DNA from 4 places in the Paenibacillus sp. 2TAB23 genome. Region 1 is predicted to be linked to each of the others. Evidence: riboswitches for the same ligand, from Rfam matches in the RefSeq annotation. Region 1 holds a riboswitch; each other region holds the start of a gene.
What was found. Region 1 has a riboswitch for cyclic di-AMP ahead of AB4Z29_RS29990 (C40 family peptidase). Riboswitches for the same ligand answer to the same signal wherever they lie in the genome.
Positions count from the first base shown of each region.

Region 2: it holds a riboswitch for cyclic di-AMP, as region 1 does, so the genes downstream of both, AB4Z29_RS28575 (ubiquitin-like domain-containing protein) here and AB4Z29_RS29990 (C40 family peptidase) in region 1, are expected to answer to the same signal.
Region 3: it holds a riboswitch for cyclic di-AMP, as region 1 does, so the genes downstream of both, AB4Z29_RS01340 (hypothetical protein) here and AB4Z29_RS29990 (C40 family peptidase) in region 1, are expected to answer to the same signal.
Region 4: it holds a riboswitch for cyclic di-AMP, as region 1 does, so the genes downstream of both, AB4Z29_RS12460 (APC family permease) here and AB4Z29_RS29990 (C40 family peptidase) in region 1, are expected to answer to the same signal.

Region 1 is NZ_JBFRGD010000034.1:15,759-23,616, forward strand. It holds gene AB4Z29_RS29975 (GNAT family N-acetyltransferase) at 1-297, opposite strand, end outside; gene AB4Z29_RS29980 (MFS transporter) at 415-1,656, shown strand; gene AB4Z29_RS29985 (FAD-binding domain-containing protein) at 1,790-3,133, opposite strand; gene AB4Z29_RS29990 (C40 family peptidase) at 3,294-3,770, opposite strand; cyclic di-AMP (ydaO/yuaA leader) riboswitch at 3,774-3,925, opposite strand; gene AB4Z29_RS29995 (hypothetical protein) at 4,285-4,869, opposite strand; gene AB4Z29_RS30000 (hypothetical protein) at 5,000-5,815, opposite strand; gene AB4Z29_RS30005 (M1 family metallopeptidase) at 5,843-7,858, opposite strand.
Region 2 is NZ_JBFRGD010000029.1:60,412-68,269, forward strand. It holds gene AB4Z29_RS28550 (small, acid-soluble spore protein, alpha/beta type) at 105-290, opposite strand; gene veg (biofilm formation stimulator Veg) at 482-757, opposite strand; gene yabG (sporulation peptidase YabG) at 1,022-1,906, opposite strand; gene rsmA (16S rRNA (adenine(1518)-N(6)/adenine(1519)-N(6))-dimethyltransferase RsmA) at 1,963-2,907, opposite strand; gene rnmV (ribonuclease M5) at 2,904-3,461, opposite strand; gene AB4Z29_RS28575 (ubiquitin-like domain-containing protein) at 3,587-4,735, opposite strand; cyclic di-AMP (ydaO/yuaA leader) riboswitch at 4,986-5,167, opposite strand; gene AB4Z29_RS28580 (TatD family hydrolase) at 5,352-6,119, opposite strand; gene AB4Z29_RS28585 (HD domain-containing protein) at 6,142-7,440, opposite strand; gene AB4Z29_RS28590 (AbrB/MazE/SpoVT family DNA-binding domain-containing protein) at 7,712-7,858, shown strand, end outside.
Region 3 is NZ_JBFRGD010000001.1:299,668-305,207, reverse strand. It holds cyclic di-AMP (ydaO/yuaA leader) riboswitch at 361-560, shown strand; cyclic di-AMP (ydaO/yuaA leader) riboswitch at 585-750, shown strand; gene AB4Z29_RS01340 (hypothetical protein) at 870-1,268, shown strand; gene kdpF (K(+)-transporting ATPase subunit F) at 1,392-1,469, shown strand; gene kdpA (potassium-transporting ATPase subunit KdpA) at 1,489-3,168, shown strand; gene kdpB (potassium-transporting ATPase subunit KdpB) at 3,187-5,220, shown strand; gene kdpC (potassium-transporting ATPase subunit KdpC) at 5,252-5,540, shown strand, end outside.
Region 4 is NZ_JBFRGD010000007.1:91,615-99,472, reverse strand. It holds gene AB4Z29_RS12475 (hypothetical protein) at 28-750, opposite strand; gene AB4Z29_RS12470 (GNAT family N-acetyltransferase) at 878-1,414, opposite strand; gene AB4Z29_RS12465 (small, acid-soluble spore protein, alpha/beta type) at 1,527-1,742, shown strand; gene AB4Z29_RS12460 (APC family permease) at 1,790-3,607, opposite strand; cyclic di-AMP (ydaO/yuaA leader) riboswitch at 3,736-3,896, opposite strand; gene AB4Z29_RS12455 (hypothetical protein) at 4,190-4,615, opposite strand; gene AB4Z29_RS12450 (GIY-YIG nuclease family protein) at 4,828-5,910, shown strand; gene AB4Z29_RS12445 (hypothetical protein) at 6,385-6,675, opposite strand; gene AB4Z29_RS12440 (alpha/beta fold hydrolase) at 6,905-7,858, opposite strand, start outside.

The DNA of each region.
Region 1 (7,858 bases):
GTCAGGACGAAGCCCAAGCCCAAGGCGGGTGACGCCGGCAATAGGGAAGAACTGCGCGAAGCCAATCAGCTCAAGCTGATTATCCAATACAGCTGCATATTGAGAAGCACGAAGGACGGAATCGCCAAATTCGATTTCGTCTTTTTTCATTTGCTCCCAGGCCGGCCAATTATAACAATTAAATGGAGCCTCATAACGCCAGTGGCATATTTCCATCGCATGAGAGATCTCGAGCGGGTGTATGGTCATATCGAGTATTTCTCGATTATAATGGTGGGAGCTTTGTTTATTTGTCATAGACCCGGCACCTCCGTCTGGCTGAACGGCCTTATTTAATGGGTAAAAGGCTTCAAATAGGTTTATTATATCAGATAGGCGCAAGAAGATCGTGCGTACATAAGGAGAAACAAGAATATGAAGAAATTAATATGGCTTGGTTGTCTGTCCTACCTCATTATCGGGGTTGCCCATGTTGTGGGCGGATCTATATTAGAGCAGCTTATCGCGCATTATCATCTCGAATATAAAGATGGCGGGCAATGGATCATGAACCAATTTCTCGGGTTTTTGGTCGGCGTTCTGCTTGCGCCGTCCATTACGGCGAGAGTGGGCAAACGTGGCGCGGTCCTTATCGCCATGGGAGTGCTTACGCTGAGTGAAGCGGCTTACAGCCTTCTGCTCCCGTGGGGATGGATGCTTGCGATTGCTCCGCTTGCTGGGCTGGGCTTCGGAATGACCGAAGCAGTAGTTGGCGCTATGATTATTGATATGGCGAAGAATGGCAAAGCATCGGCGATGAGTCGCCTCGAAACCTTCTTCGGCGTAGGTGCACTATTGATTCCCATCGCAGCAGCGTATCTGATTAAGCAAAGCATTTGGCAGGTATCTTTTCCGATACTAGCCGCAATGTCAGGCATTACCTTTGTTCTATGGCTAACGATGTCATTTGGAGAAATAGACGATCAATTAGGCTATATTCCGCAGAATAAGGAAGATCGTGCAGCCCATGCAGACAATCAAATGAACAAAAATACGCGCACGGCAGGCGCATCGTTCTTTTTCGGCTATCCGCGCAAGGCTCTTCCTTTTCTGTTGTTATCAGCATTGTTCTTTATGATTTATGTAGGCATGGAAATGAGCTTCTCTAACTATCTGCCTTCCATCCTAATCGTACGCTCGGAAGTGGGAGAGTCCAGTGCTGCAGCAGCACTCAGCCTGTTCTGGGGTACTATGGTGCTTGGACGGCTGTTCGCAGGCGTGCTGGCTGACCGAATGGGCTATTCCAAGTATTTGTTGATCGCTACGGCAGGGGCATCCGTTATCTTTGTTCTCATGGCAGTAATGGGCGAGTTGAGCTGGATGCTGGCTCTCATAGCGCTTAGTGGATTGTTTTTCTCCGGCATCTTCGGAATCGCCCTCGTGTACGCGAACGAGCTCATTCCGGGGATGACCGAAAGAACGACGAGCCTGCTTGTAGCTTGCGGCGGCCTTGGAGGAGCGATATTCCCCCGTGTAACAGGCTGGTTCATGGATCAATTCAATGTGCAATCAACTTTATGGTACATCACTTCATTAGTGGTAGGTATGCTGCTGCTGCTTTCAGTCATGCTCATCCTGGGCAGGAAGCAGATGCGGGCAATAAACGCCGAAGGTTGAAATGAAACAAGCCTTAAAAAAATTGAAAAACCTCCGCATTTGCTGTTTCAAAGCAAATGCGGAGGTTTATTTATTAGTAAATACAAGAAATAGTTTACTTGTTTGTCCAATATTTAGTCGAATTACCTGTTGTCTATTTCAATATCGTTTTATACACTTCAATCGCCCTTGCGCGCGAAGCCTTCAAGTCCACGATTGCGCCGCTTTGCGGCAGATGAATCTCTTTATCGGACAAATGGTCCAGATGAGGAAGCCAGCGCCGAATATAGCTTCCGCTCGGATCATGCGTCTGCGATTGAATCGCGGGATTCATAATGCGGAAATAAGGTGCGGCGTCGTAGCCAAGCGAGGAGCACCAAAGCCAGCCTCCGCGGTTAAGGGTGTTGTCGTAGTCGCTTAGGTGGAGCCGGAAATATTGCTCGCCGAGAGTAAATGGACAGAGCAGGTTTTTAGTCAAAAACATGGCGGTGACCATTCGCAAGCGGTTCGGCATTTCACCCGTCCGGTTCAATTGCGTCAAGGCTGCGTCTATGATCGGAATGCCTGTTGCAGCCGTCGACCACGCCTTGAAATTCGTGCCTGTTAGCGGGCTCAAATCAGCAAGCTGCTCATATTTGAAAAAGTCTTCATGATACATCGCCTGGTACAGGTAGAAATCACGCCATGCGAGCTGGCGTATCCAAGCTTCAGATCCATGCAAACCCTGCGTAAGCTCATATGCATGGCGTGCTGAAATGGCTCCTGTATTCAGAAAGCGTGCAAGTCCGCTAGTTTGATCATTGGCATACGCGTCGCGGACGTCCCCGTAAGAAGCGAGGCGTTCCCGTACAAAGCGATCCAGCCTAGCAAGCGATTTGGGTGAGCCCTCCACATTCGTGCCTCCAAGCGCGCATGATACCGCTTCTGGAAGCGCGAATGCAAGGCAAGCGCTCTGGTCTATTTCCTGCATGGTGGAGAGGTCGTTGATTGTGGTGCTGCCCATAGGGCTGTACGACTCCAGCATAAAGCTGCCCCACATCCGGTAGAATGGCGTAAATACCTTGTATGGCTCCGATCTTCTTGCGTAGGCAGGGAAAGCTTCAAGATCGGCAAGCGGTGCGTCGGCAATGGGCATCCAGCGACGCTCTAAGCGGCGTACGGTTTGTCCGATTTGGTCATCCCGCTGCCTCGAATAAGGGGTATAGTCCGCATGGACGATAACCTCTTCAATAGGATGGGCGAGCAGGAGCGACTCCGTAATCGCAGCAGGATCGCCATAAAGCACATGAAGCTCTTTGCCGGCGCTAGAATAGCTGTAGAGCAAGGAAGCGGCTTGCGCCATAAAGTTGCGGCCGCTATGGCTTGTCAGCCGGCCTTCTCCAATTAGGATGGGATCTATGATCAGCAAATGTATGCCTTGCGTATGTTTTTTATTTATATAATCAAAAGCGCGCATATCCGAGGTGCGCAGGTCCTTGCGGTGAATAAACAAATACATCGGGTATTTCTCCTTCCCTGAATGCGGCAGCATGCACACTGCAATCAGCTTGAAATGAAACAGCAAAGCCGCAAGTCATTTGTCGTCAGAGGACAAAAAACTGCGGCTTTGCTGAAGTGAGTCTACCTGTGCAGCTCTCTAAGAGAGGGGATAGGTTGCTCTATTGTGCGTCGGCATACGATTGGAAAGAATCCGCGTCCATGACACGACGTGCAGTCACATAACGGTCTTCATAGTAAGAGGAGCTAAGTTTGTCTGTCACAACGCCTCGGCTGGAGGAAGAATGTGCAAACTTGCCGTCTCCGATGTAAATGCCAACATGGGATACGGTGCTGTTATTGCCACCGACTGTGTCGAAGAACACAAGATCTCCCGGAATTAGGTCAGCCTTAGCGACCTTCGTGCCTGATTTTGCTTGCGAACCGGAAGTGCGTGGAAGTTCGATGCCCATTTTATCGAACACATAGCTCGTAAAACCGGAGCAATCAAAACCTCTCGACGTTGTTCCGCCGCTTTTGTACGGACTACCAATAACATCATTGATGAATCCGTTCAGTTTTGAGTCTGCGAAAGCGCTTCCCGCTTGGAAAGCGAGCACGAGAACGAGACCCAGGAGTATTGCGGTAATCTTTTTCAATTGTGAAACTCCTTCCAATGCCGACGAGGTTAGCTGTGGGGTTCGGTTGAAGGTTCCCTATGATTCCTCAGGCGCTGCGATAAATCAGACGTCGGAATCAATTCACCCAGAGTGGTTCCCCCGTTTCCCGATAGGGAATTAGGCCGTTTTTTATTGCTCTTGAGAATTATTCGATTATTTTCATTGATCTCCTGCCTTTAATTGCAAATTCTAATAATTCTCATGTAACCTTTTGACTATTTCCTTCGTTTAACCGTTTTTTGTGTAAGATAAACGATCATTACTAGTTCTTTCTTACTAAATGAGTTCACTCAATTTCATTAATTATGTGAATACGTTGTAAAATATACCGATTCGTCCTCCAGCTATAAATGGCATAGACAAGTCTAAAGTCCCGCAGTTGGCGGTAAATGAATGATTTGCGAGAAAAAGATTAGAAAATTTTCATGCAAAAAACCTCTGAATGAACAGAGGTTTTGTTGTGATTCGTATATCTGCGTTTGAATGCAGTGTTCTATTTGGCTGTAATGATTTTCTCCGATATCAGCTGAGGCTCGGCATTCTTCTGCTCCATCCAGAAGCGCAGCTTGTATCTTCCGGCGTATTTGAAATCATACGAGACAAGCTTAGAGCTGAACCAGAAGGAGTCCTTCTCGACAAATTCCTTGAAATCATCATCGGTTTGGCTGCGCCGATCTATCGTTATTTCTTTGTCGTTAGGATCGGTGAGCGTGACCTTGAATTCCGTTATCGCTACATTTAAATTGTCGATTTGCGCTTGTACCATGAACTTCTGGACGCTTCCCTTTTCCACCTGCCCGAACATGGTTCTTTTCTCGTTCATCATAAACATGTGGACGTTCGGTTTTTGGATGACAAGCTTCTTTTCGCTGCCTTTCCATTGGATAAAAGCCTGCAAGGAGTCGGATAACGAGCGAATGTTGATATACACTTTTTCGTCGACAAGAAGACCGTCTTCCAGCGATTGCTTATTATTGTAAAGCAGCGTAACTTTCTGCATTAATTTGTCTGCTGCAACGATAGAACCGCCGGCTAGGAGCAGGGCCATTGATAGGATTACCAGTTTTTTACGCATCATTAGCGTGTATCCTCCAACTTTTAATTTCATACACCTAATTATACAGAAATGACATCATTTAGTTGCGCTGCAATTTCAAATAAAAAGCCTTCATTTCCACTTTATTAGTGGAGAAGAAGGCTTGTTCCTGCTAAAGCTGTTTGGTTTGAAGGCAATCGTACTGAGCGGCTATCGTCCACACCTTCATAAGTGTGCGAATGAGGTGATAGCCCTGATGCAGAATGAGTGCGAACAGTCCAGCCCACAGCATGGATAAGCTTGTTACCACGAGCCCGGCAGCAGCGCCGATTCCCCACATGATGAGCGAGATAGCCGCATAGGAGAGGAAGTTGCGGAGTGCGCGCCACAGGGAACGGAATACGCCTTCTCCCGATGTGGCCCCGAACTGCATGGCGAGGAATATCAAATGCAGTACAGTGCCCCAGAGCAACCACAATGCTGCCCCAGGAAGCACAGTCTGCAGCAGCTCAGTCGTGGAGCCGCTCTCAAGGAGAGCGTCTAACGAGCGCGGCAGCACATACCAAGCAGGTGCAATGGAAAGTATAGCTTCTATCCAGTAAAGCAGGACGACCGGCTTCCACGTTTTTTTAATGCCCTCCAGGAAGCGCGTGCTGCCGTCTGAGCGTGCTTGATTAAACGAGTAGAAAAGCCCGGCATTGAATAGTGGGGTGAGCAGCATTCTTGCCGCCAAAAGGCCGCCGAGCATCCATACATAGGGGGAAATGACGTCGGTCTTGAACAGCTGGAACTGCGCCTCGGTCATGAAGACCTGAGCTGCCGTGTCGGACGGATAAGAGCCCGGATATCTTCGCAGCAAAGGCGACACGACCGAATCAATAAAACGGTAGAGGAAAAATCCCCACAGCAGCTGGTATAGAAATAATAAAATGACTAGGTAGAAATGCTTGACTGCCAGTTGCCAGCCTTGCTTCACATGTATCTTCATCGTTTATCGCTCCTTGAACGCAGTTACTTACCAGCTCAGCGACCCGAGCAGACCTTCAATCAGCTTGACCGTACCGAGGCTCCATCTCGTTCGCGTGTCTTCGGGCAGTTGGGCCTGCATATAGTTGTTGATGAGCTTGTTATCGAGCACGTTGCTGTATTTTGGGTCAACCATCGCCCATTCGAGCGGAGCGGAATGCAGGAGCTTATATTGCATATGCGATTCTTCCGCATGCCATAGCTTTGTGACCTCGGAGCCGTCTTTAAAGCGCATGAGAATTCTTATATCGCCATTAGTGCCTCCGTTCTTTTTGACAAGAACGATGGACTCGTACATGTTGGCGCCATCCTGCGTGACAGGACGAACATGAATGGATTCAATCGAGAAGTCTGCCATCTGATCGTCATATACGTATTGGCTGAAATAATCATGCCATTTGGTCTTGGTCACCTGTTCTACGATCCGCTGGAAATCGGAGGAAGTAGGGTGCTTGAATTTATACTTCTGGAAGTAGGTTCGCAAAATCTTCTGCATCGTTCGGGAGCCGACCTGATTCTCGATGCCGATAAGCACAAGCTTGGCACGCATATAGACGTTTTCGGCATATTGCGAATGGCTGCCGTACGCCCACGAAGGCTGCTTCAGTGGGGCGGGATCGGTCATGTAGCTGGCCTCCACACGCAGATTAGATTCTACGCCATACGCGGTCTCCATTACTTTATCCTCGGCGTAGGAAGTAAAGCCTTCATCCAGCCAGGCTTCTTCGAATTCATTGGAGGCGACCATTCCGTACCAATATTGATGGCCGATCTCGTGAACGACTGTACGTTCCAGATCGTAGCCTGGATTTTGTTTCTCCGCAGCAAAGGCTGTGACTAGCGTTGGATATTCCATTCCGCCGGCGCCGTTCGCTCCTTTAGGCGGTACGACAATCGACAGCGTGCTATAGGGATACTCGCCATACCATTTGGCGTAGCTCGAGAGAGCTGATTTGGCAGCATGCATGTAGCGGTCCTTTAAGGCGGCATGCGACGGGTCGAGATAGAGCTTTATGCGTACGCCAGGTATTCCTGTATCGGAGTAGGCCGTTTCTTCATAGACGAAGTCGGGCGAGGCCGACCATGCAAAGTCATGCACATCATCTGCATAAAACTGATAGACCTTCATTTGATCCTTGATCTCGATAGGCTTGGTTTGAAAGCCGGTAGCGGCCACGGTGTAAGCTTCCGGCACTTTAATTCTTACGCTGTAAATGCCGAAGTCGCTGTAAAATTCGGAGTTTCCGTGATACTGATGAACATTCCAGCCCTCGGCCGTTCGTCCGCGCGTTCCGGTCGGCTCATAGACCGCAATTTTGGGAAACCATTGCCCCGCCATCACAAAATCACCGGAATAGCCCATTCTTGCGAACACCTCTGGCAGCTTAACTTCATAGCCCATGCGAAGCGTAACCGATTTCCCCGGGTCTACGGGCTCTGGCAGCCGGATTTTGGCCAAGGTGAAGTCATTATCGTTGCCGTCATCAGGCTGAACGTATTGCAGGCGTGGCAGCAGGCTTTCGCCATCAAGCGTCTCCAGCGTAAGAAGCTTCATGTAGCCCTTGCTGTTCAGCGTTGCCTCATCCTGCCGCAGCTTGCCTCCCGATTCCTTCATGAATGTGGATTGATCGGACTGGAAGGCATTCGGGTATAGATGGAAGTAGAGCTCGGACACCGCTTTTTTCCCAGGGTTGTTCCAAGTGACCGTTTGGTCCCCGTTCAATCCTTTGGCATCATCAACTAAATGCACGCTAATATGGTACTCAACAACACGATTGCTGAGCTCCTGCGGCTTTGGCGTCATGACGGTGTTTGGTTCCTGCACGGTTGGCGGCTTGGCCGATTTCGGCGCAGGAGCAGGTGCTTGCTTGGCTTTGGCGGCGGGGGCAAAAGCATAAGTATATTGGGATTGCCAAGCATTCCCGAAGCCGTAGTGCACCGATAAGCCGAGCATGACGACTGCGAGTATTACGAGTAAAATTCGTTTGAAATAGCGTGGAGTCAT
Region 2 (7,858 bases), on a different contig from region 1:
AGCAACATTATATCAAACGAACGCAATAAAAGCTAAGAGATGACAATCCGTTTATATCCGGACGCCTTCCACTTAGCTTTTTCATGCCGAAATACGCTATTGATCTAAGGCTGGTTGCTCTTGGCAGCCGCCTGCTCTGCAAGCTGTATCGCGCGTTTAACCATGTTTCCGGCATCTTTCGAACGAATGCCTCCCCAGCCTTCTTGCTGAACCGTATCATAAAATCCCAGGTCCTTGGCCAGCTCATATTTCAATTGCTCCGACATTACTCCGCGTCTGCGTCGACCCATTCGCAAAACCTCCGCTTCTGAATTGTCACCTAATTCTCTATGCCTTTGTCACAATTGCCTAGCTAGTATGCTTCCGTTCAAGGACAACGATACAAAGGAATGCCAACCAGCTTATTGCGGAGCAATGCTTATGTACGAAAAAAAAAGCGCAGATGCTTTCTGCGCTAACATGCCTCAAGGCGATATATATTCTACTGTTGCAAATGGGCGATACGGACTTGACCTTCATCATTGCATACGGTCACTTCCACCGACTCAGTCAGTATGTCCGCATAACTGTATGAGACACGCTTGAACGCGTGTTGTTCTTCATCCAGCTTAACAATGAAAACAGAAGGGTAGGTTTCTTCCAACGTACCGGTTCGTTCGATGGTCTTTCGTCGGCCACCGTTCGCTCGAAGACGTATTTTGGAGCCAACATGAGCTTCCAAGCTGCGTTTAATATCCAATAGCGCATTTTTTGCCATTGTCCACTACCACCTCTTTCCTTGTTCATTATAACCAAAAAGAGAGGGCTTGTCAAACAAAGCGAAATATTATATCAGTAGGAATATTTACTTGTCAACGGTGATTTCACCCATTTTTTAAAAAATGATGCATAGATATGCAAAAAATATACATATTAAGAAGTTGGTTACCCTTCAATATGTATATTTACGCTTTTCCAGCGGCTATTTTGCACCCTATCTCGTAGGATATGGACCATCTTAACCAAGACTACGTCTGGCCATTTACTGCTTTAAAACCGAGTTGGACGCTGTTATTTTGGGCTTAGGCAATCCTACGCGGAATCGTCCCATCGTCTCGATGCCGCCTACGCCGTCGATACCGCTTATCGTACCGTGAATAACATCTGACAAATTAACCGTGTCTTTAATGGATGTATAGCTGGCTTTTATCGCGATATAGACCGGATCCAGCGCATGAATCAATATTCGGCCTGGTGAGCTTGCAAAATTAGAGCCTACCTGCAGCAAAGCCTCAAAATGGGACTGACAAGCTCCGGCAATTACGATTAAACCATCTCGGTTCTTCTCATATTCGCGCGCAACACGAACGGCATTCACGAAGTGCTGCGAGTTTTTGTAGCTGCTTAAGCTGTATAAATCCATTTGAGCACGATTTTTCAGAACTCCATCATGACCCGTAATGACGACAATATCAGGTTGTATTTGCGGCAGCAGTCGGTACAGCACATCAGCCATTTGCGATTCATGTACGTGAAGTCCATGCGAAGGGACATGCATCGTATTGTACAATTGCATGCTCTTCTTCAAATAGTTACCGTCGCCGTCGAGATGAAGCACCTTCCCAGGCACTTCAAAAAATGGCTGGCTCTGCTGCATCGCATGCCGAATATGATCTTCATTCTCCATAGCTTGACGCTCTCGTTCGGAGTGCATCCGTTTTAAGGAATCATTGACTTTAATCCGCACTTCTTGAACCGCGCTTGTCGTTTCCGGATCTCGTATGACCGACAGGTCAGGAATCGGAGCATCCGCAAGCAATCGGTAATCCGTGCCCTTAAGAACCGCAGTATGTGTACGAACAGCCTCTACCTTGAACAGCACGTCACCGCCATACGATTTGCGGACGACCAGGTCCCCTTGCTTCATGGGTAAATCACCTCTTCGTCTATCCTATGGGCAGACAGGGCGAATGGTGAGTATTTTTATGACGAAACGCTTTGGGTGCCCCAACCCGCTTCAAGCATGTTGCGGCTAATGCGGGCAAATTCTTCAAGAGACAGTGTCTCTCCCCGTCTAATCGGGTCAATATCATTTTTTAGGAGCATCTCTGTCAATGCTTCCCGACGCTCTTTGCCGACAAACGCAGTCAGATTATTAGCCAGCGTCTTTCGACGCTGTGCGAAGCTTGCTTGCACGACGCGGAAGAAATGGTCCTCATCAGGGACATCGACAGCCGGCTTCTCTCTCAGGGAAAGCTTAATAACAGCCGAATCGACATTAGGCTGCGGTATGAATACCGTATGCGGCACCGTACAGACAACCTTAGGCACGCAGTAGTATTGTACGGCGACGCTCAGACTTCCGTATTCCTTGCCCCCTGGCTTTGCAGCCATACGTTCCGCTACTTCCTTCTGAATCATCACGACGATATGCTCAAGCGGCAGCTTCTCCTCAAGCAGCTTCATCAGAATAGGCGTAGTTACATAATAAGGCAGGTTCGCTACGACGCTCACACCGGAAACATCTGCAAACTGCTCCGCAAACAACTGCTTCAAATCAAGCTTAAGCACGTCGCCATGGATAACTGTTGTATGGGTTTCTTCTGCAAGTACATCCTTCAGGATAGGAATAAGTCTATTGTCGATCTCTACGGCTGTCACCTTGCCTGCTGCTTGTGCGAGCCTTTGTGTAAGCGCGCCAATACCCGGGCCAATCTCAAGCGCCCCTTTTGTTTCATCGAGCTCGGCTGCCGCGACAATGTTGTTTAGAATATTTTGATCGATCAAAAAATTTTGACCGAGGCTTTTCTTGAAAGAGAAACCATATTTGGCGATAATCTCTTTCGTCCGTTTGGGTGTAGCTACTTCAATCGCAGCTTGTTTCACCGCCGCTTTACTGCCTGCTTCAGTCTGTTCTTGACCGCTCATCGAATTTCCCCTTTCAATTGTTCTTCCATTTTATGGTATGCGGCAATAAACTCTGTTTTCGTTATTTGAAAGCTTGTACAGCGCTTAAAAAACTGCTTGCCGTTCGCATAACCGATGCCAAGCAGCTTGCCAATGATCAAACGTCGATTAGACGCATCTGGATGAACAATTAAGCCCGCTTCCATTAAGTCCTCAAAGGTCACTTCTCCCGCTTCATCCACCGACTCTGTACGAAGCTCGGAGAGTGCAGTCCGGATCGCTTCCGGGCTTGCATTCTCTATTCCGATATCCCCCTTGTACAAGGCCTTCTCCTGCGGCAAGAAGGCATGCTTGCAGCCAGGCGCATGACGCGCAACGATTTTACGAATACGCTCGCCCGCATGGTCTGGATCGGTAAAAATGATGATGCCCCGGCGCTCGTTCGCTAACGCGATTCTTCTGAGTACATCCTCACCGATAGCCGAGCCATTGGTTTCTATTGTATCTGCCTCCACCGCACGTTTGATTGCAATGGTATCAGACTTGCCTTCAACAACAATGATCTCTTTAATCATCAAGCCATTTCCTTTCTACATAAACTCCGTTTACTCCGAAACATGCAAAAAGAAGAGGCAGTGCCTCTCCTTATGATGGCATATTTAATTAATAATGGCGATAAGCTGATGGTATCACTGCTGCTCTAGCTTGCAGAAGGCTTATTCGGCCCAAGGACATAAACAGTTATGCCTTTCTTTCTGCCAAACTTATTAGCGACTTTTGTACTATCAAAGTATACGTCAATTTTGTTTCCTTTAATCGCACTGCCCTTATCCTCAGCTCGACGGAAACCTATTCCTTCTATATATACCCACCAGCCGATTGGAATGACTTTGGGATCTACGGCAATCGTCCGTCCCTCTTGGACCTGCGTTCCCGAAGCTGTAATTCCATATTGAGGATGACCCTTTTCTTTCCCTGTCGAAGCCACGCCTGCTGAATAAGCAGTTAATGTAACGTTTTTAAGAACGCTTTTGGCCTTGAAATTAACGCCGCCTTTGGCTAGCGTTGCAACGCTCGGGCTCTTGCTAGACAGAACCGTCACCTTAGGCTCTTCTTTCTTCGTTCCAATGGCTACGACCTGATCAACAGCAGCTGTCTGGACAACCTTGCTGACCATTTTCTTCGAAATTAGAACCCCGTCCTCATACTGCTTCTCGATACTCTCTACGATAAGACCTTCCTTACCCGTCTGCACAAGCTTTTCCTTGCCTGCAGCCAGTGTCGGGTCTGTCTTCTTCACGATCAAAAATGGCATGGAGCGCTCGGACTCTGCCACCTTCGTGTCGACGCGAACAACGGTCACCGTAAGTTCGTTATCCAGAACGGTATGGAGCGGAGGCTGAACTTTATCTTGATCACGAACTGGAATATGTAATTCCTCGATCGCTGCCTGCACTGTTCTCTCTGTCGTGTACACAGTAGAGGTCTTGCCATCAGCCTTCACAATTACCGGTATCGCATGAGTCACCTCAATACGATCTCCGTCCTTTATAGCCGCATTAAGCGGTATGGACACCTCATCATGTGGTCCAATTGCGATAGCTTGTTCATCCAGTAGGCGTTGCAGGACCCATTGCTTCGTTTCTACAATGGTTTCTTGTCCGTTCACTACTACGGAGACGCTTTTGACAGCCGTTCCGTACAACAACACCAAAAACATGAAAGTCATAGCGATTGAGATAATAGCACTCAAAAGAATCAAACGCAAGTTTTCACGCTTCCATCGCAATGCGAAAGACATGCTGGATGATCGTTTCCCATGGGTGTCCTTAACCTGGAGTATTCCCACTTCATCGGTCCTCCTTCATAGCCCCGCCGCCAAGTGTTACGCATGATACAACTGACGCGACTATAGTATATTGGCGTGCAAGCACGCAATCCAGAACTGCTATATCGATCCAGGCACCCCCATCTTTTATCCCTATGTCGACAAATTCTCGATTATTCGAAAATAAAAAGAAGCCGTCGACAGAGGATCTGTTTCGTGGCTTCCCGAGTAATTGATTACACTGGGATACAGAAAATGGATGCACGAGGTTGATCACTCTCTATAACGCTTACGAGGTTAGCTGACGGATTCGGACAAGAGAGTCGCCCTATTCGCAAAACAATGCTCATGGCAATGGCTGCAAAATTCACCCCTGAAGAATTCAAAACGCGGAACACTTTCCCGCATCTGGTTCCCCCGCTCTCCAACTTGGAGATTAAGCGCAAACTGGAAATCCAATACAAAATTTTAAAGCTCTGAGATGAATCATACCCTCATACGAGGTGAATTGTAAAGATACGATAAAAGACGATTTAAGCGAAAAAGGTGGATAAAGACGGAAAAATTAAGCGATATTCGCTATAAAAATCAGTTTTTACGCGATAAAGGTCTCTCATTCTCTCCTTTTCTCTCGTTTTTATACAATACCAAAACATTTTTTACCGTTTTCGGTCGTAATTAAGGCCATTTCTTCTACCGATTTGCCTAATAATTCTGCTGCCGTCTCCGCTACTCGCAGTACATAAGCAGACTCATTTCGCTTCCCTCTGAAGGGGTGAGGCGACAAGTAAGGAGCATCGGTTTCAATCAAAATCCGGTCGAGTGGAACCTGTTTAAGTACCTCTTTTGGCACCCTTGCATTTTGGAATGTAACGGGTCCCCCGAATGAAATATAGAAGTTCATATCCAGGCATTGCTTAGCTGTCTCCCAGCTCCCTGAGAAGCAGTGCATGACACCTCCGATTTCGGATGCATTCTCCTCCTGAAGTATGCGAACTACATCCTCGTGAGCATCTCGGTTGTGAATGACAATCGGTTTTCCAACCTTGCGGGCTAGTCGAATCTGCTCCCGAAATACACGCTGCTGAACATCCTTAGGTGAGGTATCCCAGTGATAATCAAGCCCTATTTCACCAATGGCAACAACCTTCTCATGAGAGCAAAGCCGTTCAATCCATTCTAGATCTTCTGGTCGCATGTCAATGCTGTCCACGGGATGCCAGCCTACCGCTGCATAAATAAAATCATATTTCTCGGCAAGTGCTATCGTCGTTGGGATCGTTTCGCGGTTAAAGCCGATGTTAACGAGCATGTGTACTCCAGCATCTTTTGCACGCTGAATCACTTCGTCACGATCCTCGTCAAATTTATATGAATCCAAATGAGTGTGTGTGTCAAATAACAATGTCATGTTCGTGTTAGCTCCTTCAATCAAGTTTAAATATTTTTTTTAATGAATCCGGGATGGACTTTATATTTTTTTTGAGCGGCTCCTCTGGATAATAGAGATGATACTGGCCTTGATGCAGTCCTGTAATCGAGCGAACGATGTCGGATTTGGCAGATATTTCGCTTATTTCATCCTGGCCATCAAGTAACAAAATCGGCGCTTTTTCTTTCTTTTCTCCTTCTTTCTTGTCCGGCCTGTAAACGTCATACGGTAAGTCGAATGGATAATCAATTTCCATATGGTATTCGGGATTCATTCCTATAGAAGAGAAGCAATTGCTTATCTCATTTAATAGCGCTTCGTCAGGATTATCTATGGTTATGTACTTATATAATTGACGGTTCATAAACCGACAGCAAAGGTCGCTTAATATAAGATCAGGCTCCTCCGACCACTGCGTGAATGCCGTTTGAACCAGTGCCTCGTCCAGCTTCAAATAATCCTGTACCGTCATTGTATTCTGAATAAGCCGCATAATAGGTGTCGGCATCCATTCAAAAACATACCCACCCACATAAAGCTCCTGTGCTCTACGAAATATTTGACGTAATATAATTTCTGAGCTTCTTGTAACAGGATGGAAGTAAATCTGCCAGTACATTTGGTAACGGGACATTAAATAATGCTCAACGGCATGCATGCCGCTTTCTTTAACTACAATTTTCCCTTTATAGGGCCGTAATACACGCAAAATGCGCTCTAAATCGAAGGTTCCATAGTTAACGCCGGTAAAATAAGCATCTCTGAGCAAATAATCCATTCTGTCCGCATCCATTTGACTCGATATTAAACTAACGACAATGGGCTTGGGATAGGTTTTTTGGATGACAGCGGCTACATGTTCTGGAAATTGTTCAGATACGGAACGGAGTACCCGATTGATCTCCGTATCCTCCAGAATAATCTTGCAGGTCCACTGTTCATGGTCCGTGTCGAATACCTCTTCTAGCGAGTGGGAGAATGGGCCATGGCCAACGTCATGAAGTAAAGCTGCACATAATGAGACTAGTTTCTCCTCAGCTGGCCAATCCGGATAACCATTGCGCTCGAACTGCGATATAATTTTACGTGTAATTTCATAGACGCCGAGTGAATGTGAAAATCGACTATGCTCCGCGCCATGAAAAGTTAAATAAGATGTTCCCAATTGCCGTATTCTGCGCAATCTTTGAAACTCTTTTGTATTGATTAAATCCCAAATCGTCTGGTCCTGAACATAAATATAATTGTGGACGGGATCCTTAAAAACTTTCTCTTCTGTCAGCGGTTGCTTCATCGTCTCTCATCTCCTTTGTTCATATTTTCGACACATTAACTGAATATGATGTCGAATAGTGTCGTAATTTAGTTTCCAAATTGTCGAAGCTGTTGTATTCTATTACAGAGTAATATGACCTTAGTATCTAGTCAAATTCTCACTACTACGGTACTTATAAGCAATATTCTTAGTTGACTATTATGGTAATCGTTGGTATTATAGTAATACTAAAAGTAAAAACTATGTCGAACGATGGCGAATCGTATTTTGAGAGGGGCAATGATAGATTATGATGAAATCTACTGGTATTGTTCGTAAGGTTGATGAGCTAGGACGCGTCGTTATTCCGATCGAACTTCGTCGTACACTAGGTATAGGTGAAAAAGATGCGCTTGAGATTTATGTAGACGGAGAGCGTATCATGCTTAAGAAATAT
Region 3 (5,540 bases), on a different contig from region 1:
TCAAGTGATTGTAAAATGCGAGTTGCCAAGCATCGGACAGCCAGAAGCCGATTTTCCATAAAAGTCATTAAAAAAGCTTGGTAATCGATCTTTTTCTTAGAAATGCTCGATGATGCTTGATCGATCTCAAGGTTAGAAAAGTCTGTTTATTCAGTCGGATAAGCTGAATGCTAGCATCAAGAATTATTTTCGAAAATGCGAGTAAAACGTTGATTTAGTGAGGTATTCAGAGTTTGTGAAGAATGTAAGCGTTGCGAACGCTTGTAGAAGTCGGATATTGACTAAATTAGCCAGCAGGCATGCTTTACAGCTATTAGGGCGAGGAGTAAGATTCGATACAGGATTTACTATTTAGCTTTGATTGACTGATCGCTGAGTTTCCGTGTAGACGGAAAACGGGGGAACCAATGATGACGCTGTGTGCGTGTCCGATGTGAGAGTCGGATGAGCGCACAGCTGGGGTGAATCTTTAACCGGTGCCATGGATACCGGTTAAGGTAGGGCGACTCTCACCGCCCGAATCCGGCAGCTAACCTCGTAAGCGTCGCTCGAGAGAGGAATGATTGAAGTCTAAAGCATTACAAGTATGAACAACGCTGAGTCCTGCGGAAGCAGGAACGGGGGAACCAACGAACGGCTTGCTTGCAAGTACTGCCGTTCATGGGGTGAATCGCTTGGCTATACAAGCGTAGGGCAACTCTCAAGGCCCGAATCCGACAGCTAACCTCGTAAGCGAACTCGAGAGAGGCAACAGAAGCGCGCTGCCCGCAGCTTATTCAGCTGTGGGTATCAAGAAGCCGCGGGATGTGTACCTCTTATCCCAAGGCTTCTTTTTTGTTGCCTTTTTTACCAAATGGAGGATAGAGCGTGTGGAGGAAGAGCAAATTATTGTGGCAGGCTTTAATGAAGCCAGCCAATCCTTTATAAGAGCGTTGCAGTTCCGCCGGCTGAAGTTCGTCGTGCTGACGAACAGCAAGCAGGAGGCAAATAGGATCCGCAAGCAGGGCATTGCGGACGTGATATTCATCAATTCCAATGATCGTAATAGCTGGGTTCATCCTGCATTTCGGGTCAGGGAAGTATTCATCTTTGAGAGCAGTTTCGCACTCAGCTGTCGCTTTGTGCAATGCTGCCGCAGCTGGACCTCGGAGCCTATTTATGTCATCACGCAGCAATGGAATCCTAGAGCTATCTACAAGGGACTTGGAGCCAGCCATATCGTTTTCTCTCAAACGGGAGAAGTAAGCTTCTTATTAAACAATAAATAGCGCAGGAGGCGTTTCCATGCAGGACGTATTTATGGTTGTTACATTACTCGTTGCTTTTGGTTTATTTTACGGCTTTGCTGCTTGGTGCGATGGCGTTACTCGGCAATCGGGAGGCGAGCGCGAATGATAGTCGTGGCGATAATGGCTTTATTTATTTTCGTGTACCTGGTCTATGCCTTAATACATCCGGAGAAGTTTTAATAGAGGAGGATTTAATCCGATGGATATTGTACAAATGCTTGTCGTGCTTGCGGTGCTCGTGCTTCTGGTTAAGCCGCTTGGCACTTATGTCTATCATGTGTTCTCCAATGAGCAGAACCGACTGGACCGGGTATTCGGCGGCACCGAGCGGCTTATCTTTACATTAATCGGTGTTCATAAGCGTGAGGGCATGGGCTGGAAAAAATATGCGCTTAGCTTTATGGCTACTAATCTGATATTGGTCGCGTTCAGTTATGTAATATTGCGGCTGCAAAATGCGCTGCCCTTTAACCCGAACGGTATGGGAAGCATGGAGCCGACGCTTACGTTCAATACGGTAATCAGCTTTATTACGAATACGAATCTGCAGCATTACAGCGGCGAGAGTGCCTTGTCCTACTTCTCTCAAATGGCGGTCATCATGATGATGATGTTCACGTCAGCTGCAACGGGCTTCTCGGTTGCGATTGCATTCGTCCGCGGGATAACGAGCAAAGGGAAGACGCTCGGAAACTTCTTCGAGGATTTCGTCAAAGCGCACACGAGAATTTTTCTCCCTCTTTCTTTCATCGTTACGCTCGTTCTCGTTGCGCTGCAGGTGCCGCAGACGCTTGATCCGACGTTGACCGTCAAAACGCTGGAAGGCGCCATGCAGCAAATTGCGATTGGCCCCGTTGCGTCGCTCGAATCAATAAAGCATCTTGGGACGAACGGCGGCGGTTTTTTCGGTGTCAATTCCGCCCATCCATTCGAGAATCCAAACCCGCTTACGAATGTGATTCAAATCTTGTCGATGTGGGCGCTGCCTGCAGCATTGCCTTATACGTTCGGTCTTTTTGCCAAAAACAAAAAGCAGGGCTGGGTCGTATTCAGCGCAATGATGTGTCTGTTCCTCGTCTTCCTGAGCGTTGCTTATACGTCTGAGAAAACAGGAAATCCGGCGATGAGCGCGCTTGGCATCGATGCATCTCAAGGAAGCATGGAAGGCAAGGAAGTCAGATTCGGCATTGCCCAGTCAGCCTTGTTCACGGCCGTTACGACCGCAGCCACGACGGGCACGGTCAATAATATGCATGACACGCTGACTCCGCTCGGAGGATTGGTGCCGCTTGGTGAAATGATGCTGAACGTCGTATTCGGCGGCAAAGGCGTCGGGTTGATCAACATGCTTATGTATGCCATTCTTGCCGTATTCATATGCGGCTTGATGGTAGGACGAACGCCTGAGTTTTTGGGCCGCAAAATAGAGCCGCGGGAAATGAAGCTCATCGCTGTAGCCATTCTCGCGCATCCGTTCATTATATTAGTGCCAACCGCAATTGCGTTCATGACGGATCTCGGGCATGGCGCGATTACGAATCCAGGCTTTCACGGGATAAGCCAGGTGCTGTATGAATTCACCTCCTCCGCGGCTAACAATGGCTCCGGATTCGAGGGATTAGGCGACAATACGCCGTTCTGGAACATAAGCACCGGCCTCGTGATGCTGTTTGGCCGCTATATTTCGATGATTGCGATGCTCGCTGTAGCAGGCTCGCTCATGCGCAAACAGACCGTTCCCGAGACGATCGGAACCTTCCGAACGGACAATAAACTGTTCGCGGCCTTGTTAATCGGAACCGTGCTTTTAATCGGTGCTCTGACCTTCCTGCCGGTCATTGTGCTTGGTCCAATCGCAGAATTTCTAACACTCCGCTAACGGATGAGGTGAACGATAATGAATCGAAACAAGACGAATTCCGCGTTGTCTGCCGGAGCGCTCAAGCAGGCAATCCGCGAGAGCTTTATTAAGCTGAATCCAGCTGTCATGATCAAAAATCCGGTTATGTTTGTCGTTGAAGCAGGGACGCTTATCGTACTGCTAATGATCGTATTTCCTCGGTTATTTCAATCGCAGGATACAATGGGCTTCAATATCGCCGTGTTTTTCATTCTGTTATTTACGCTGCTGTTCGCTAACTTTGCGGAGGCAATCGCGGAGGGCAGAGGCAAGGCGCAAGCAAGCTCGCTCAAAAAATCGAAGCAGGACATGAGTGCGAATAAGCTGGTTGGCGAAGCCGTTACAGTCGTATCGTCAACGGAGCTCCGCAAGGGAGACATCGTCATTGTGTCGCAAGGCGAAATGATACCGGGTGACGGAGAGGTCATTGCCGGGCTTGCTTCCGTAGACGAGTCCGCGATCACTGGCGAATCTGCTCCTGTCATTAAAGAGGCAGGCGGTGATTTCAGCTCGGTAACCGGCGGGACACGTGTAGTCAGCGACCAAATTAAAGTACGCATGACAAGCGAGCCGGGACAATCTTTCATTGACCGAATGATTGCATTGGTTGAAGGCGCCAAACGCCAGAAAACACCGAACGAAATCGCGCTGAGCACATTATTGATCAGCTTGACGATCATCTTCCTGATTGTTGTCGTCACGCTTGCGCCTATCGCGAGCTACCTCGGCATCGAGCTGGAAATTCCGATTCTGATTGCGCTGCTTGTTTGTTTGATTCCGACGACGATCGGCGGATTATTGTCCGCGATTGGCATCGCCGGCATGGATAGAGTCACACAGTTCAACGTACTGGCGATGTCAGGCAAGGCGGTTGAAGCGGCAGGCGACATTAATACGATGATTCTTGATAAAACAGGAACGATTACCTTCGGCAACCGGATGGCCAGCAATCTTGTGCCGGTAATCGGGTGCAGCATCGAGACCTTGTCGGAGTGGGCAGCCATCAGCTCGCTTATGGACGAAACGCCTGAAGGGCGCTCCGTGCTGGAATGGGCAAAGAAGCAGGGAATGAGCTATGATTCAGCGCTTGCGGCAGGCGGAGAATTCGTCGAGTTCAAGGCGGAGACTCGAATGAGCGGCATGGATCTAGCTGATGGCAGACGCGTTAGGAAAGGCGCAGTAGATGCGGTAAAGAAATGGGTTGCCGCGCAAGGCGGCGACATCCCTGCCGATTTGGAGCAAATCTCGAATACGATCGCTACTTTAGGCGGTACTCCGCTTGCCGTAGCTGTCGATAACCAGTTGTTCGGCGTTATCTATTTGAAGGATACGGTAAAGCCAGGCATGAAGGAGCGATTCGACCAGCTCCGCGAGATGGGGATCAAAACGATCATGTGCACGGGAGATAACCCGTTGACGGCTGCTACAATCGCCCGCGAAGCAGGGGTAGATGATTTCATCGCAGAAGCGAAGCCCGAGGATAAAATCGCGGTCATCCGCCGCGAGCAAGCAGAAGGGAAAATGGTAGCGATGACGGGGGACGGTACGAACGATGCGCCTGCACTCGCCCAAGCCGATGTGGGCCTTGCCATGAATAGCGGAACGATCGCTGCGAAGGAGGCGGCCAATATGGTCGATCTCGATTCCGACCCTTCCAAAATTATCGAAGTGGTCGCCATTGGCAAGCAGCTGCTGATGACAAGGGGTGCGCTCACTACTTTCAGTATCGCGAACGACATCGCCAAATATTTTGCCATCATACCGGCGATGTTCATGCTCGCCATTCCCGAGATGGGCGTGCTTAATATTATGAATCTGGGCTCACCGCTCTCCGCGATTTTGTCGGCGCTAATATTTAACGCGATTATTATTCCGCTTCTCATACCGCTTGCCATAAAAGGCGTAGCGTACAAACCGATGAGCGGCTCGAAGCTGCTAAGCCGAAATGTATTCATATATGGCCTTGGCGGCGTGGTCGTTCCGTTTGTCGGCATTAAGCTCATTGATTTTGCCGTCCATTTGTGGATTTAATTCTATCTTATGAGAGAGAAGGCATGACGAAATGAACGATTATAAAAATGAAGATCCACGGCCCTCTAGGCTATCGGCCATCACGGTTCCTTTACGCATCAGCGTGTTGTTTATGGTAATATGCGGGATTATTTATCCGCTAGTAAGCACGGGAGCAGCGCAGCTGCTCTTTCCGGGCCAAGCAGCGGGAAGCTTAATAAAAGACCAAACGGGACAGGTGGTTGGTTCAGAGCTGATCGGACAAAGCTTTAAGGACCCGAAATGGTTTCAAGGCCGCGTATCGAGCATCGAATATAACGCTGCGGGTTCGGGCTCGAACA
Region 4 (7,858 bases), on a different contig from region 1:
TCCAAGCTTGCCGTTTAACCTTGCCGCTTAAGCTAAAGGAACACGCTTAGACAAAGCTTCAAACTTCACTAAGTGCGGGTTGATCTGCGCTTGAAGATTTTTCAGATACGCAAGCGTTGCTTTGTTCTGCTTAATTAATGAAGGATTTTCGTTAAAAGCAATGGAGTAATGCTTCATAACGTTCCCCTTTTTGTACTGGATCAAAGGGAATTTCCCCGTTTTCCAAGCGTCCTTCATATTAACGTTCGTGCCTGTAATTTGCAGGTTCATCTTTGCATCTTTGTAGTTGTAGCTGTAAATAGGATCAGCCTTCTTATGTGCAACGGAGTAGCCAGCAGCAAAAATATCATTGGCAAATGTACCGAACTGGATTTTATGATATTCAACCACGCCCAAATAATCGGTAATTTTCGTATTTAAAGAACCATTACCTACTTTAATATCGTTTTTCCACTCACCATTATATGTAATAACAATATCTTTGCTATCTTCCTTGTACTTGTTCACATACGTACCCGTGCCGGTACGTTTGCCGTTAACCCAATCACCGGAATACGATTTCGTGGAATACCATGTCATTGTACCTTTACCGTGCGGTTGCCCATCTTTTACTTGACCGTAATAATTTTCGTATTTGGAAATTTGCAAAAACTCTTTTTGGGCGCCAGCTTCAACCTTTGAAGCAACTCCACCTACCGTTAACACAAATACCAATGCAAAGCTGAGCAACATCATGACCGTTTTTTTCATTGACCATCACTTCCCCTTATCTAGTTATATAGTATCATTCTATTAGGATAATAAACACGGTATGCAATTTCGAAACAGGCTTAAAAACATATTTAGGGTTTTATTTCATTTGTATATGCTTCGTCAGTTATACATCCTCCGTTGTTATGGCATACAATGCGTGGTCTTCCCATTCGCCGTTGATCTTCAAGTAGCGTTTGGCCAGCCCTTCATGCCGGAAACCAGCTTTCTCCAGAACGCGGACAGACGCCAGATTTCGCGGCATTACGCCTGCTTGGATACGGTGAAGGCCTATTTCCGAGAATGCATACTCAAGCACTAATCCAATTGCTTCCGTCATATATCCCTTTCCGTTATGCACCTCATCCATGAAGTAACCTAGACTGGCATTCTGAAAGGGTCCGCGGGCAACGCCGGAAAGCTCGATTCTCCCCATTAACGACTCTGATTGTTTTTCAAATACACCAAACACATAATTACGGTCTTCTTCTGCTCCCTGGATGCCAGCTTGGATAATTCGCCGCTGCTCTTCCAGCGTGAAATATTCATCCGGTCGGATCGGCTCGAAGGGCTTAAAAAAATAAAAGTTCCGCTGTCTTATTGCATGTAATTGTTCCGAATCCTTGTCAGCCATCAGCCGAATATAAACTCGGTTACCGTTCATTAATTTGATCTCCTCCGTGTTTTAAATTATTTTGAAAATTCTGTTCTCTTTTCTGTATAGATTTACAAAACTCACACATAATAACCTCACATCCCATGAAGGAGTGATTGAAATGAGCAGAAGAAATTCGAATACATTAGTTGTACCGCAAGCAAGAGGCGCGATTGAGCGATTGAAAACAGAAGCCGCACAGCAACTTGGCGTAGCCTTCTCACAAGACGGTTACAATGGCAATCTGTCCACACGCGATGCAGGTTCAATCGGTGGTTATATTACGAAAAAGCTTGTTCAAATTGCGGAGCAGCAACTAGGCCAACGCAATTTCTAAAGCAGCCTTCGAAAAGCCCTCCGAGCTGGAGGGCTTTTCTTCTGCGCTTACTTCCTTAAATGGTAAGGTACCGTTGCGATAACGACATCTTTTTGCGCGTACAGATAGGCACGCAGCATCAAGCTCGTTTGGTTGTGCAAGAAGTAGTGCCACCAATGCTTTGTAATAAACTGCGGGATAAGAACCGTAATATGATCCGTTTCGGAAGTTTTCCACTCAATCGTATCAATAAACCTCATGAGCGGCCGAATGATGCTACGATAGCTCGAACGGAGTACGATGAGCCGCACTCCAGGATTCCACTCCTCCCATTTTTTCTCCATCCGCTCAATATCCTCGTCGTCGAACCCGACATAGACAGCGACTACGTTGTCCGTCAATGACTTCGCATAGCTAAGTGAATGATTGACGACGCGAGTGATTCCAGCGATCGGCACAACAATCGTGCTCCCTTTGATAACAGGCTTATCTTCGTTCATGTTGATCCGCAGCTCATTCGCCATATTCATGTAATGACGATGAATGCCATAAAACAACATAATAACCAGCGGAAGGAAAATAAAGACCATCCATACATGGCTGAACTTCGTAAATATAAAAATAAGCGTAATCGCAAGCGTGGTGAGCATGCCGATCGTGTTTATGATAAGACGCGTCTTCCAGCCAGAAGGTTTCAGCTTAAACCAACGCACCATCATTCCAAGCTGAGAAAGCGTGAAAGGAATAAATACACCAACCGCGTATAATGGGATTAAATTTTCTGTGTTGCCATGGAAGGCGATAACAAGCAATGCGGATAATACGCCCAATATTATGATTCCGTTCGAGAACCCAAGCCGGTCGCCGCGTGCCATAAACATATTCGGCATGTATTTATCCTTCGCCAGCATGAAAGAAAGCAGCGGGAAAGCAGCATAGGCTGTATTCGCAGCCAGAAATAGAATGAGTGCTGTTACTCCCTGAATGATATAGTAGATCACGCCTCTTCCGAATGTTGCGTTCGCGATTTGCGATACAACTGTTTCTTTCTCATTCGGCATAATGCCGTACCAATAGGCCAGCAAGCTAATGCCGATGAACATCGCACCTAGAATCGTTCCCATCATGATCAGCGTCTTTGCTGCATTGCGTTCGGCAGGCTGTTTGAAGTTCGGTATCGCGTTAGACATAGCCTCCACGCCTGTTAATGCAGAACAGCCTGAGCTGAAAGCTTTCAATAATAAAAACAAGCTTATGTTCGATACCGTAGCGCCAAGCTCTGGGACGGCTGTATGTGCGCCGCCTGCCATAAACTTAACAACGCCTGAAATGATAAGGATAAAGATGGCAATAACAAACAGATACACCGGCATGGCAAGTACGGAGGCCGACTCTGTAATTCCCCTGAGATTAATGATCGTCAGTAAAACAATCATGACTAATGCGATGGCAACCCGATGGTCATGCAGCGACGGAAAAGCAGAAGTGATCGCGTCCGTTCCCGCAGACGTGCTGACCGCAACCGTCAGTATATAATCCACGAGGAGCGAGCCCCCTGCCAGCAAGCCCGTAGAAACTCCGAGATTATCCTTAGCAACGATATATGCCCCTCCGCCGGCTGGGTAAGAGAATATCGTTTGCCGGTACGATAAAATAAGCACTAGCAATAGTCCCAATACAGCTATTGATATAGGAATCGAATACCATACTGCCGCAAATCCGGCAACCATGAGTACGAGCAGTATTTGCTCTGTTCCATATGCAACAGATGATAGTGCATCGGAAGAAAGGACCGCGAGCGCCTTCAGCTTGCTAAGCTTTTCCCCTTCGATCTCCGAGCTTTTCATCGGACGCCCGATCAGAATCCGTTTGAACCTGCTAACCATGTTGACTCCCCATTCCTTAACCATAGGTGTTAATAACTTGCTTCCTTGTTTAACGGCAACAAAAAAAAGCCGCAGGAAAGTAAGGACTCTCCCGCAGCTTTCCAAAAAAAGTTGGATGGCTGGCGTTAAGTTCCTCTCTTGGACGCTTACGAGGTTAGCTGACGGATTCGGGCGCAAAAGTCGCCCTACGGTTGAAAAGCTCCAACCGATTCACCCCTGAGCACGGTCCACTTGGATCCACGCTCTTTGGTTCCCCCGATTCTTTGTCAGAATTCAGCGATTAAGGATTATAGCAATCAATCGTTTGCAATGATCACGCTCTGAATCTTACTCCTCTGCAAAGCCATTGTAAACGAGCATAAATGGCTAAATTATTTTAAATTGGAATATCGCGCATTCATTTAACCGCTTACATTGCGATGAATCTTTCCGTATCACGTTTATGCTCTTGTTATCTTCGCTTTACAACATATGAGCAGCGCTTACTGCACCTTGCACCGCTTAAGCAACGATTTCAAGTTTGCAAATCGAATTCCTTTTAACGCGCTACAAAAAAAGCAGCCATCGAAGCTGCTTTCTCATTTAACCTTTTTGAATTTTAAAATGAAACTCCCACTTCGCTACGTTCCCCGAATACCTGCCACGATTTTCTACAACCGAGACTTCAAGCTTCTTGTTCACCGCTTTTGCACCGATTGCCGATACTTTAACACTCGCGTCCGTCGCACCGTCGTCTGGATATTTATCCTGCTCCTGTGCCTCCGCTCGCAGCTTAACGAGATCGGTTGCTTTAAGGTTGAGGACTACCGATGCGCCTTCCTTTACTTCTTTCCCGTTTATCGTCGCTCCGCTCCACCATTCATTTCCGACACTGTTTTTCTCAATAAGCTCAGCGCTTACAAACGTTACCTTTATCTTGATCGTCTTGGCGGCTGCAAACAACGGCTGTGCTGATAAAGATAAGAGAAGAATGATGCTGATAATGGCCGCGGTAAATGATTTCTTCATTTCGGAATCCCCTTTATTATCTCTATTATTCCAATATATTCTATCACGACTATTGACTCAGGTCTACGGACTCTATCAAGTTTTTAACATACTCAAATGATTATGAGTAATCATGATTTATCCTTTCAAATGACGACCTCTCAAAAACAAGGAACCCGCGGCACTGATGTCGAATACAGCCGGAAGAGAATTCAATAGGAGGAGGATACTGTATGTCATTCCCGTTCAAAGCTGCCGATTATCCTTCGAGCCCTGGCTGCTATCTCATGAGAAATAAGGATGGCCGAATGATTTATATCGGAAAATCCAAAAATCTGAGAAGCCGGCTTCGCTCTTATTTTTCGAAAAAGCATACCCATAAAAAAATCATCCAGCTTGTGCAGGAGATTGCATCGATCGAGGTTGTTCTTGTCAATAATGAGGCGGAGAGCCTATTGCTTGAAAATAATTTAATTAAAAAGCATAAGCCTCCATTCAATAGAGCATTGAAAAAAGATAACAGCGGATACGCCTACTTGCAGCTTACGGCTGAACCGCTTCCAAGGCTGGACGTTTATTACCGGAACCGTACCGGCAAAGCACATCCCCGTGAGCTTACAGCTCCGCAGCGACTAGGACCATTCAAAAACGCGAGATTCCGGGATGCGCTGCTTGAATTTGTAACCGAGCACTACGGCCTCCGCACCTGCAAAACGATGCCCAAAAAAGTCTGCTTGCTCTATCATATCGGAAAATGCAGTGGCGTATGCGAGGAGAAAATTTCAAAACAGGAGTATCTGAGCCATGTCGATCAAGCCTCGGTGCTGCTTGCTCACCGCGGAAAGGCATTAATTCAAACGCTATATCAAAAAATGGACGACTATGCCTCCCGAATGGAATTTGAGAAAGCACAGCAAATGCTAGTCAGCATTAGAAATTTGGAGCAGGCTTCTGATAAGCAAATCGTTGACCGAGAAGCGTTCATCGATCAGGATGTTATTTACTTCGGGTCCTTGCACGCGATGGTCGCGAAGGTGCAGGCTGGCATGCTAACCGATTTCCAGCTGTATAAGCTTGAACCATGCTCCGAAAATGCCTGTGACCAGTTTCTAATGACTAGATACGCGAATGAAATGCCAGATGAGCTGATCGTGAACAGGCTTACCGACCGAAAGAAGGTTCAACAATTTTTCAAAACAAAACGCCGAGCTCCGCTCCTCACCGAGCCCAAACGAGGTTTAAAGCATGATCTGCTGCAGCTATGCAAGCATAACTATGAATATCGCATCGAACATTTGTCACCTGCGAGTAGGTAATCCGCTTAAGATCATCGTCGAGGTATGGGCATACACGTGATAATCCTTTCCTACTTCAAAATGATAGCCTCAATCACCGTACCCAAGCTCCGTATGTACCTTAAGCTGAGATTGTGCTGCTCCTTTCCATATTTGATTCGTTTCGACCAGCACAACTTAGAGCTGTTCGTCAATCAATTGTGCGCTCACTTATAACTTATTGACCATTGCCCTGCACGGAAACAGAACAGGCTGCCGATTAAATATCCGGCAGCCTGCTTTTGATATGTGTTTCTATATAAGTTGAACGAATGAATGATCTTTCAAGCGGAGAGAATAAAGTCGTTCTGGAGAAATGGAATGTTCGCTTTTGCAGACCAAATGGTACTTCGAAATATTCTTAAATATATTCTTGAAGGCGAGCAGAAGACCCGTAAGTAGTCCGCTTCATTGCCGAAGCATCCTTACTTACGGGTCCGTACTTGCTTGGAAGGACTATTTATTCGAACGTTTTTTGGAAGATACTTTAGCACGTTTCTTTTGTTTCGCACTTGAAACCATAACGTTTTTCTCCGTATGCGTATATTGATGCTGATAGACTGGGCAGCAATGATGCTGCTTCACCGTTTCGATATTTTGAATGACATTCACAAGCTGCGGATGGTAATAATTCTCGTATTGCGTAATTGGCGGATCATAAATCGTCTGCGTTGGACAATCGGGACAAAATTCAGCTTCGTTCACGCCGCCTACATTTCCCATATTATTGTAATAGTTACGGTTCACAATAATTATCCCCTTCCTGATTTGGAATACACCTTATTGTATTCACGAAGAGGGAAAACGACCTGTACGCTTGACCCGCAAGGCAATGGCCTGTTATGTTTCAGCGGTTTGCAGGCCGAGAGATTTACCGTGTAACTTGAAATTTACTCCATGCCATTTGTCCCCTCTTACCTCTGTCTCATGCATCTACTCCTTGCACCGTCGCTTTGCCAGCAACGTCAATTCAAGTCTATTGGGTTTCATCCATAAATGCTCTAAAGTTTTCAACGATTTCTTTGGACCTTGTATGATGCAAATAATGCCCTCCTTCAAAGGTCATCACTTTGCCATGCACAGAATCCTTGGCCTGCTCTTCGTGCAGCGGTATCCAATTCTCTACGTCTGTATTGTTCGCTTGTATAAAGAAAACAAGCGGAAGTTCTTTTGGGAACGCTACATTTCTTGCTGCTACAAAATTAGAATAAATATGTTCCATCTCATTTAGAGTGGTGGATTCATACATGTTTTTGAGAGAGAGCATTCTCATTTGTTCTTTAGTCCCCTCATCAAAAGGCAGGCCCGCATAGGGATCTTCTCCGAATTTCAGCATCAATCTGCCGAAGCCCGATTGTTTAAGCAGTTTAAACATTCCGATTGGAAATTCAACATCCATTCCGCCTTGCGTGGGAACGCTGCTGTCGATTCCAGCAAAAGCACTCACTTCGTTCGGATACGTATTGACATAATCGATCCCGTAAATGCCTGCAATAGAGTGACCCATTAGTATGTAACGGTCAATATGAAGACTCTGCAGCGCTTCGTGAATCTCACTTACAATATTTTCAGTCGTCCGTTCTTTCGTGGTTCCGTCACTTAATCCATAACCAAACGGCTCAATTACGACAACTTTATAAAACGGTGACAGCTCATCAATTAGAGGCTTAAAATCAAGTGCTGGCGCTGCCGTTCCATAGCCTGGCAGGAGCACGACTGTTTCCTCGCCTTCTCCTTGAATCAGAACATTCATCTGTTTCCCATCTACGGGTACGAGCTGACCATAGGCCTCAATTTTCCCTTGTTCCGATTTGCTGCTGACCTTGTTAACAATAAAGACAATGACAATAAAAACCATGACAGCTATAACGAGTACGGCTAACGATTTCAGTATATTCTTAACTATTTTTTTCAATTTACTAGCTGGATT